3 regions of the Streptosporangium heterodermiicola genome follow, and region 2 is predicted to be linked to each of the others. Evidence: riboswitches for the same ligand, from Rfam matches in the RefSeq annotation. Region 2 holds a riboswitch; each other region holds the start of a gene.
What was found. A riboswitch is a leader RNA that binds a small molecule or an ion and turns the genes downstream of it on or off. The one in region 2 is predicted to bind S-adenosylmethionine.

Region 1: linked by a shared signal. The riboswitch ahead of ACSC1Q_RS33995 (glutathione S-transferase C-terminal domain-containing protein) and the one ahead of ACSC1Q_RS33070 (aminotransferase class V-fold PLP-dependent enzyme) in region 2 are both predicted to bind S-adenosylmethionine.
Region 3: linked by a shared signal. The riboswitch ahead of thrC (threonine synthase) and the one ahead of ACSC1Q_RS33070 (aminotransferase class V-fold PLP-dependent enzyme) in region 2 are both predicted to bind S-adenosylmethionine.

The regions. Positions count from the first base shown of each region.
Region 1 is NZ_JBPJSR010000021.1:34,187-37,432, reverse strand. Features, by position in the region: gene ACSC1Q_RS34000 (FAD/NAD(P)-binding protein) at 1-592, opposite strand, end outside; gene ACSC1Q_RS33995 (glutathione S-transferase C-terminal domain-containing protein) at 589-1,524, opposite strand; SAM riboswitch class IV at 1,564-1,676, opposite strand; gene ACSC1Q_RS33990 (DUF402 domain-containing protein) at 1,729-2,250, shown strand; gene ACSC1Q_RS33985 (ABC transporter permease) at 2,470-3,222, opposite strand; gene ACSC1Q_RS33980 (ATP-binding cassette domain-containing protein) at 3,215-3,246, opposite strand, start outside.
Region 2 is NZ_JBPJSR010000019.1:127,357-130,602, reverse strand. Features, by position in the region: gene ACSC1Q_RS33075 (NADH-quinone oxidoreductase subunit D) at 1-173, opposite strand, end outside; gene ACSC1Q_RS33070 (aminotransferase class V-fold PLP-dependent enzyme) at 191-1,498, opposite strand; SAM riboswitch class IV at 1,551-1,666, opposite strand; gene ACSC1Q_RS33065 (TerC family protein) at 1,900-2,802, shown strand; gene ACSC1Q_RS33060 (cytochrome P450) at 2,903-3,246, shown strand, end outside.
Region 3 is NZ_JBPJSR010000044.1:27,020-30,265, reverse strand. Features, by position in the region: gene ACSC1Q_RS41775 (MoaD/ThiS family protein) at 107-382, opposite strand; gene thrC (threonine synthase) at 405-1,697, opposite strand; SAM riboswitch class I at 1,712-1,854, opposite strand; gene ACSC1Q_RS41765 (S1 family peptidase) at 2,099-3,246, opposite strand, start outside.

The DNA of each region.
Region 1 (3,246 bases), on a different contig from region 2:
CCAGGTCGAGGTCCGCCGCGTAGCCGGTGGGCAGGTAGCGCAGCCCGCCGCGCGCGGCCAGACCGGCCAGCTCGCCCTCCTCCCTCGTCGGTGTCACGTCGCCGTGTCCCTGGGCGAGGATCACCGCGTCGGCCTCGATCGTCCGGCCGTCCTCCAGTTTCACCACCTGCCCGCCCGGGACGTCGGCGAGGTCGACGGCGCGGGCGGCGTGCACGTGCACCCGGACGCCGCGTGGCGCGTTCGCCACCGCGTGCCGGAAGACGTGGGAGAGGTAGCCGTTCTGCGCCGGGCGGGAGGCGAACCCGCCGGGGTCGCCGCCGAGCCACTCGGCCAGCGTGGGCCCGGGGCGGATCGGCCCCTCGCAGCGCACCGACTCGTCGGTGAAGAGCGTCACGTCGGCGGCGGCGGAGTTCATCCAGAGCAGGTCCGGCTGGTCGTGGCGCCAGACGCGCCCGCCGCCCGGCGGGTGGGGGTCGATCACGTGGACGTCCAGCGACGGCCAGCCGAGCAGGTCGGTGGCGTTGGCGCAGATGCGCTCCACCAGGCAGGTGCCCGTCGGCCCGGCTCCGACGACGGCGATCGAGGCGCTCATACGGCGGCTCTGCGGTGCGGCTGGTCCCAGTCGGCATGCAGCGGCTCGACCGGGATCCGCCAGGCGCCGGTCTCGCCCTTCGCCGGGGAGATGACGGTGAAGTCGGTGTTCTCGCGGAAGGCGGGGTGGGCGTACAGGTCCCTGGCGTAGTCCCACAGGTTGGGGAAGGCGGTGAGCGGGCGCTCACTGATCCTCGCCGCCGGGTTGTCGCTCAGGTCGAAGCGGAGCAGGGTCGGCCAGAGCCGCACGTCCGACTCGGTGATCCCCGAGCCGAACAGGAACCTGCGGTCGGCCAGGCGGTCGTCCAGCTCGTCCAGGAAGGCGACCACGGCCGCGCGCGCCTCGGTGTACGCGGTCTCGGTGGTGGCCGCCGCCACACGGCCCGCCGCCGTGTTGACGATCTCGTAGATCCTCGTGTTGAGCTCGTCGATCTCCGGCCTGAGCTCCTCGGGGTAGAGGTCGGCGTCGGGGTCGCCGCCGAACCGGGTGGCCAGGTCGATCGTGATGTCGGGGAAGTCGTTGCTGACGATGCGGCCGGTCGTCCTGTCCCACAGCACCGGCACCGAGACGTGCCCGTCGAAGCCGGGCTCGGTCACCTCGTACGCCTGCCGCAGGACGGTGAACCCGTTGACCGGGTCGGCGCCGCGCCGCTCGCGGAACGCCCACCCGCGGCCGTCGCGCTCGTCGTCGACGTAGGAGAGCGAGACCACGTCCTGGAGTCCCTTGAGGGAGCGCACGATGGCCGCGCGCTGGGCGTACGGACAGACGGCCGCGACGTAGAGGTGGTAGCGGCCCGGCTCCGCGGGGAAGGCGGGTGTGCCGACGCGCCCCTGGAAGGGGTAACGCGGGCCGGGCCTGCCACCGGGCCGGTAGTGGCCGTGGGTGTCGAGGTCGACGGGGCTCGCGTGGTTCAGTGTGCTGGTCTTCGACATGTGGCACTCCCGGGCATGTCTCGGTGACCCCTGTGAAGGGGTCCGCGCTTGCGGCACGCCCACCGTGCCGCCTGGTCTCCCCCGGGGGCACCCCGCCGCGGTGCGAGGGTTGCCGGTCAGCCAGCCGGGGCTTCTCACTGACACTCTTAACCTATTTAGAAGGTAGGAAATACATAGATCTCTGTCAAGCCTTAGTGTCGGGGAATGTCCTATGAGAGTGTGAATGTGGTCTACCGCAAGTACGACGGGTCACTGCACTGGCACCACCGCGGCCTGTTGCTCGGCGAGGACGAGCACGGGGTGTGGACGGGCTGCGTGGCCGACTCCAGCGGCCACAAGGGCGACGGTCCCGCGGTCGCCTGGCCGCATCCGTTCGTGATGCTCTTCCCCCGCGACGCCTGGTGGACGGCCGCCTTCAACGCCGCCCCGCACAAGCACGAGATCTACTGCGACATCTCCACGGTGCCCGAGTGGAGCGACGGCGAGGTCACCATGGTCGACCTGGACCTCGACGTGATCCGGACCCGCCGCAACCTGCTCAAGGGCCGCGCGAGCCGGGTCTTCCTGGACGACGAGGACGAGTTCGAGGAGCACCGGGTCAAGTACGCCTACCCGCCCGGCGTGGTGGAGAACGCCCGCGCCTCGGCCGCCTGGCTGATGGACGCCGTCACCGCCCGCACCGCCCCCTTCGGGGACGCGCCGCACTGGCTCACCCTGGTCAGCTGAGCCGGGTCGTCCTGAGCCTGGCGGACATCAGGGCTCCGGGCATCCGGGCATCCGGGCTCCGGGCATCCGGGCTCTGTGGCCGGCTCGTCGGGCCCGGTCACCGAACTTCCCCGAAACCACCCCGCCCGCCCGTGTCCCCCGACGCCGGAGACCACCGGGCCCGCCTCGCCGGGGCCCGGTGGTCTCCTTCCGTACGGGCGGGGTCGCGCCCCCACCACCTCAGCGGGCGCGGCGGCGGAACAGCCTGCCGGAGAGGGCCGCCGAGACCAGCAGGAAACCGCCGCACCAGGCCAGCGCCTTCCACGGATCGCCGCCCACCGGCTGACCGAGCAGCAGGCCGCGTACGGACTCGATGATCGGGGTGGCCGGCTGGTTCTCCGCGAACCCGTGCAGCCACGCGGGCATGGTGTGCACCGGGACGAAGGCGCTGCTCGGGTAGGGCAGGAACATCACGAGGAAGGTGAAGCCGCCCGCCGCCTCCGGCGTCCTGGACAGCAGGCCGACCACGGCCGAGACCGAGGAGATCGCCAGGACGAACACCACCAGGACGCCCACCGCCGCGGCCCAGCCCGACAGGCCCGCCTCCGCCCGGAAGCCGAGCAGGAACGCGACGACGAACACGATGACGAGCGAGGTGAGGTTGCGCACGGTACTGGCGGCCACGTGCCCGCCCAGGAACGCCCCGCCGCCGACGTCCATCGACCTGAACCTGTCGACGATCCCCCGGCTCATGTCCTGGCTGACGGCGACCGCGGTCAGGGAGGCGCCGTAGGAGGCGCACATGACGAGGATGCCGGGGACGGCGTAGGTGACGTAGTCGACGCCGGTCTGGATCGCGCCACCGAACAGGTAGACGAACAGCAGCATGACCAGGACGGGCATCAGGAACGAGGTGAGCAGCGCGTCGAGGTTGCGCAGCGACAGGCGGACGGCACGGCCGGTCATCACCGGCCAGGCGACGAGATCAGACACCGGCCCGCTCCCCGCTCGTCGTCT
Region 2 (3,246 bases):
CGCTCGCCGTCCAGGGTGAGGCGCAGCCGCAGCACGCCGTGCGTGGACGGGTGCTGCGGGCCGATGTTGAGGATCATGTCCTCGGTCGCGAGCTCCTTGCCGTGCGCCCCCCGCACGGCCTCGGCTCCCGCCCCCATTCCCACGCTCAGCTCGCGGGGCGCGCCTTCAGTCATAGGGCCATGCTGTCACGTCAGCCGCGCGAGGCAAGATCCCGCAGGGCGTCGACCAACCGGTCGACGTGCTCGGAGGTCGTGCCGATGCCGATGGAGGCGCGGACGGCTGAGGCGGTGACGTCGTCGCAGCCGCCGTCCTTGGCGCCCAGCAGGTGCCGTACGAAGGGGTGGGCGCAGAACTTGCCGTCGCGGACGCCGATGCCGTAGTCGCCGGACAGGGCCTCGGCGACCTCGCGGGCGGTGAAGCCGTCCACCACGAAGGAGACGATGCCGACGCGCGGGTGGTCCGGGCCCCACAGGGACAGCTCGTGCACGCCGGGGACGGAGGCGAGGCCCGCGCGCAGGCGCCCGAGGAGGCGCTCCTCCTCGCGGACCAGCGGGGTCCAGCCGGTGGCGGTGAGGGCGTCGCAGGCCGCGGCGAGCGCGACGGCGCCCAGCACGTTCGGGGTCCCGGCCTCGTGCCGGGCCTCGGGGTCGTCGTGCCACTCGGTGCCGTCGTCCTCCACGGCCTTCACCGCGCCGCCGCCCCGCAGGTACGGGTCTGCCTCGGCGAGCCAGTCGGAACGGCCGATCAGCGCGCCCGTGCCGAACGGCGCGTAGAGCTTGTGGCCGGAGAAGACCACGTAGTCCAGGTCGAGCGCCGTCAGGTTGAGGCGGCGGTGCGGGACGAGCTGCGCGGCGTCGACGAGGACGCGGGCCCCGTGGCGGTGGGCGATGTGGGCCAGCGCGGCGATCGGCCAGAGCTCCCCGGTGACGTTGGAGGCGGCGGTCACGACCAGCAGCTTGGGGCCGTCGATCGCGGCGAGGGCGTCGTCGGCGGCGCGGACGGCCTCGCCGGGGAAGGCGGGGGCGGCGAGCCGCACGACCCGGTCCCAGGGCAGCAGCGAGGCGTGGTGCTCGGTCTCGAAGACCACGGCGGTGGTGCCCTCGGGCAGGCTGCGGGCCAGCAGGTTGGTCGCGTCCGTGGTGTTGCGGGTGAAGATCACCGAGTCGTCGGGACGGGCACCCACGAAGGCGCGCACCGTGTGCCTGGCCTGCTCGTAGCGGGCCGTGGTCAACTGGGACGCGTACCCGGCGCCGCGGTGGACGCTGGAGTAGGCCGGGAGCGCGGCGGCGACGGCGGCGCTCACCGGCTCCAGACAGGGGGCGCTCGCGGCGTAGTCGAGGTTGGCGTAGCGGACGAGCCTGCCGCCCCTGACCGGGACCTCCAGGTCCGAGCCGAGCACGGCCGGGATCGGGCGGTCACCGGAGGACGCGCGGGTCTCGGGGACGCTCACCGGGACGACGGTGCTCTCGGGGGTGCTGAAGATCGTCAGGGTGGACATGCCAGGGCTCCTTCGAGGTCATCGGACCCCAACCCATGACACAGGTGCCTGGAGCCCGCGCTTGCCCGGCACACCTCGTGCCGGACCAGGTCCTCACCCGGGGCACCCCGCCGCGGACGCGAGGGTTGCCGGCCAGCGAGCCGGGGCTTGTCACTGGCACTCATGACCTACGGGGGAACTATAACCGACACCCCGCGGTGCCCCGCAAGTCCGAAACGTGATCAACCCGATATCGGAGCCGGAACGAGCGCCCTCGGAGGCACTTGGCGAATTTGACAGCGAAGTGTGATGAGAGGGAAGGAACTCCGGGCGTCTCCCGGTCGTCCTGGCAGTCAGCCGGACAAGCGTTCGGGCAGTTGGCCGACGGTGTGCTCATGCGCCGACCGACGAAGGAGAAAACAATGGACTGGGTGACCAACCCGGAGATATGGATAGGGTTCTTCACCCTTGTCGCCCTGGAGATCGTCCTGGGAATCGACAACATCATCTTCATCTCGATCCTGGTGAGCAAGCTCCCGCCCGAACAGCGCGACAAGGCGCGCAGGCTCGGCCTCGCCGTCGCCCTGATCAGCCGTCTCCTGCTGCTGCTGGCGCTGTCGTGGGTGGTGAGACTCACCGAACCGATGTTCGAGCTCTTCGGGCAGGGGATATCGGGGCGCGACCTGATCCTGATACTCGGCGGCCTGTTCCTGCTGGGCAAGAGCGTCCACGAGATGCACGGCAGCCTGGAGGGCGACTCCGGCCACTCCGAGGGCAGGGTGGCCGCGTCCTTCACCTCGGTGATCATCCAGATCATGATCCTCGACGTCGTCTTCTCGCTCGACTCGGTGATCACCGCGGTCGGCATGGTCGACGAACTGGGTGTCATGATCGCGGCTGTCATCGTCTCGGTCATCGTGATGCTGGTCGCCTCCGGGCCGATCAGCCGTTTCGTGGAGCGGCACCCGAGCATCAAGATGCTCGCCCTGTCCTTCCTGGTGCTGATCGGCGTCGTGCTCATCGCCGAGGGCTTCGAGCAGCACATCTCCAAGGGCTACATCTACTTCGCGATGGCGTTCTCGCTGCTGGTGGAGCTGCTGAACATCCGGATGCGCGGCAAGGCGAAGCGGCGGAAGCCGGTCGAGCTGCGTTCCCGCTACGAGGCCGAGAGCGAGGCGGGCCCGGAGACCCAGGGATCTCCGGAGACCCCGGAGACCTCGGTGGGTCAGGCGGCCCAGGCGGCCCAGGCGGCCCAGGCGGCCCCGGCGGGCCGGGCGGACGAGCCGGCCGAGAGGGGGAAGCCCGACGAGCGAGCCGGATCCTAGCCGGAGATCACCGAGGCCGGAGATCACCGAGGCCGGTGGTCACCAAGGCCGGAGGCCATCGAGACCGGGGATCGCCGAGACCGGGGATTACGATGCCTACGTGCGCTTTGATCCCTGGAATCCGGAATTCGTCGCCCACCCCTACGACGTCTACGACGAACTGAGACGGGAGCGGCCGGTCAGCTTCTTCGAGCCGACCGGCCAGTGGCTGGTGGCCAGGCACGCCGACGTCAACGCGCTGCTGCGGGACCGCAGGCTCGGCCGCTCCTACCTGCACGTGGCCTCGCACCGGGAGTTCGGCAGGCCGGACGACCCGGACTTCCAGGACCCGTTCTGGCGGGTGATCAGGGCCGGGATGCTCGACGTCGAGCCGCCGGTGCACACCAGGCTCCGGCGGCTGGTGTCGAAGGCGTTCACCCCCCGCATGGTCGAGGCGCTCCGCCC
Region 3 (3,246 bases), on a different contig from region 2:
CGGCACCCGCCCGGCCGGAGCCGGGCGGGTGCCGTGGAGTCGTGGACGCCCCTGGGGCGGCGCCGAGGCGGCGCTGGGCGGTCAGGGCCGCGTCAGGGCGGGAGGATCAGCCTCCGGCCACCGCCGGGATGATGGAGACCTGGACGCCGGAGGGCGTGGCCGTGTCGAGGTTGTCGACAAAACGGACGTCCTCATCCCCTACATAGACGTTGACAAAACGTCGGATCTTTCCCGCGTCATCGAGAATCCGGGCCCCGATCCCCGGGAAGTCCGCGTCGAGCTTCTGCAGAACATCGCGCAGGGTCTCACCCTCTCCGTTCACCTCGGCAGCACCATCGGTGTAAGTCCGGAGAATCGTCGGAATCCGCACAGAAACGCTCATAATTCAGTACCTTTCACGATTTCTAGGCGATAGCCGCACGGAATGCGTCAAGGGACGGCCGAATCACCGCGGTCGGGCGCGCCTCCGCGGCCACCGCGTCAAGGGTCTTGAGGCCGTCGCCGGTGTTGAGGACCACGGTCTCGGCGTCGGGGTCGAGCGTGCCCGCGGCGACCAGCTTGCGCAGCACCCCGACGACGACGCCTCCGGCGGTCTCGGCGAAGATGCCCTCGGTCCTGGCCAGCAGCCGGATCGCGTCGACGATCTCGGCGTCGGTGACGTCCTCGACCGCTCCGCCGGTGCGGCGGGCGATGTCCAGGACGTACGGGCCGTCTGCCGGGTTGCCGATCGCCAGCGACTTGGCGATCGTGTCCGGCTTGACCGGGCGGATCACGTCGTGGCCCGCCTTGTAGGCGGCGGAGACCGGGGAGCACCCCTCGGCCTGGGCCGCGAAGATCTTGTAGGGCTTCTCCTCGACCAGGCCGAGCGCGATCAGCTCCTTGAAGCCCTTGTCGACCTTCGTGAGCTGCGAGCCCGACGCGACCGGGATGACGATCTGGTCGGGGATGCGCCAGCCGAGCTGCTCGGCGATCTCGTACGCCAGGGTCTTGGACCCCTCCGCGTAGTAGGGCCGGAGGTTGACGTTGACGAAGCCCCACTGGTCGCCCAGCTCGTCGCCGATGAGCTCGGAGCAGAAGCGGTTCACGTCGTCGTACGTGCCCTCGATGCCGATGAGCCTGCCGCCGTACACGGAGGCCATGACGATCTTGGCCTGCTCCAGGTCGGAGGGGATGAACACGCAGGCGTCCAGCCCGGCCCGCGCGGCGGCGGCGGTCACGGCGCCGGCCAGGTTGCCGGTGGAGGAGCAGGAGAGGGTGTGGAACCCGAAGCTGCGGGCCGCCTCGACGGCGATGGCCACCACGCGGTCCTTGAAGGAGTGCGTGGGGTTGCCGGAGTCGTCCTTCACGTGCAGGGAGCGGATGCCCAGCTCGCGGGCGAGGTTTCCGGCGTTGACGAGCTTGGTCCAGCCGGGCGCCATGTTGGGCTTGCCGGCCACGTCCTCGGGGACGGGCAGCAGCGAGCGGTAGCGCCAGATGTTGGTCGGCCCCTCGGCGATGCGCTCCCGGGTCACACGCCCGAACTCGTACGCGATCTCAAGGGGCCCGAAACACTCCGTACAGGCGAAGTCGGGGCCGAGGTCGTAGCGGGCACCGCACTCCCGGCAGGAGAGGGCCACGGCGGGGCCGAAGCGCGGGTCACGCGCGCCGCCGGCACGACCGGAGGAGGTGGTGTTGTTCTCAGTGGTTGCGAGCGCCATGAAGCGAGGCCTTTCCCTCATCTTCGTCTGCGGACCACCCTGGTCACAGACCGGAATTGGCACCTGTCCCGGCCGACCTCGCGCAGATCGCGAGTCTTGAACCGGGATGGTTGCCGGGGCTTCGCAGGGCCGGTCCCTCCACCCCTCTGGATGAGCAAATATTCAGTTTGGAACCTGACGCGCAGGTCCTAAGCACTCTACCCCGCCCCGCCGCCCTCCTGACTCCTTGTCTCGCTGTGCGAGACATGGCGTGTTATCCAGCGGACAACCGGAGCCGGGGCGCCGGTCGCGAGGCATCCGGCACACGGCCCGGAAAGCGGGTGAGGCCCCCGCCGGGCCCGCGATCCTCGGTGATCGCGGGCCCGGCGGGGGCCTCACCCCTTCTCCCGGCCGTCGCGGGGCTACGGTGTCCGGTACCCCAGGGTGTACGGGCCGGAGCCGGCCGTGGAGAACACCCGGTAGCGGTAGTAGCCGGCCGTGCCGGTGTAGGAGATCCTCTCGTCGGGACCCGCGCCGTCGGAGGTGGCGACGACCGTCCAGCTCGTCCCGTTCCACTTCTGCAGGTACAAATCGAAGTCGGTCCCCTCGATGCCGTCCAGGCAGGCGGTGTGCGGGCCCCTGACGGTCGACCGGTAGTAGAGGTTGTTCGGCTGGTAGGCGGACTGGCCGGTGGACAGGGTGCCGGTGTAGACGTTCGGGAAGCCGGTGCAGGTGCCCGTGACCGGCGGCGGCGGATTGCCAGCGGTGGTCCGCAGGCTCAGTCCGTAGGCGGTGAGGATCTCGGCGATCGGCTGGAAGTAGGTGGTGCCGCCCTGGCTGCAGTCGCCGGAGCCGCCCGAGGTGACGCCCTGGGCCTGGTCGACGGAGATGAAGGAGCCGCCGGAGTCGCCGGGTTCGGCGCAGACGCTGGTGCGGGTCAGCTGGAAGACGGTGCCCTGGGGGTAGGTGACGCTGGCGTCGCGCTGCTGGATGACGCCGCAGTGCCAGTCGGTGGTGGAGCCCGACCGGCAGACCGAGGCCCCCTCGATGGCGACCCGGGCGCCGGCGACGGGGACGGTGCCACCCTCGCTGTTGCCCACCGCCGGCGTGGCCGTCCAGTTGGCGTTGGTCGCGACCCAGGAGTAGTCGTTGCCCGGGAAGGACGATCCCTGGAAGACGCCCTGGGCGACGCGGTTGAAGCCGGTGGTGGTGTTACCGGGGTTGCCGCAGTGCCCGGCGCTGACGAAGCCGTTCTGGGTGCCCTTGAGCACGGGGAAGCCGATCGAGCAGCGGCTGGTGACGCCGATGTAGTAGGCGTCCCCGCCCACCAGGTTGTACAGGGGCTGGGGAACCTCGGTGGAGGGCAGCACGACCACCGCGGTCCTGTCCACGCCGGCGCTCTCGACGACGGTCTGGGCGACGTTGGGGAGCGGGACGAGGACGACCACCTTGTTCCGCTTCACGTCGACGTAGCGCACACTCGACACGAGAGGCTGCGCGGGCAGGGTGTTGTCGAGCTTCTTCTTGACCGCGGCGAGTTCCGCGAACGACCTGGAAACGACCTCCGCCA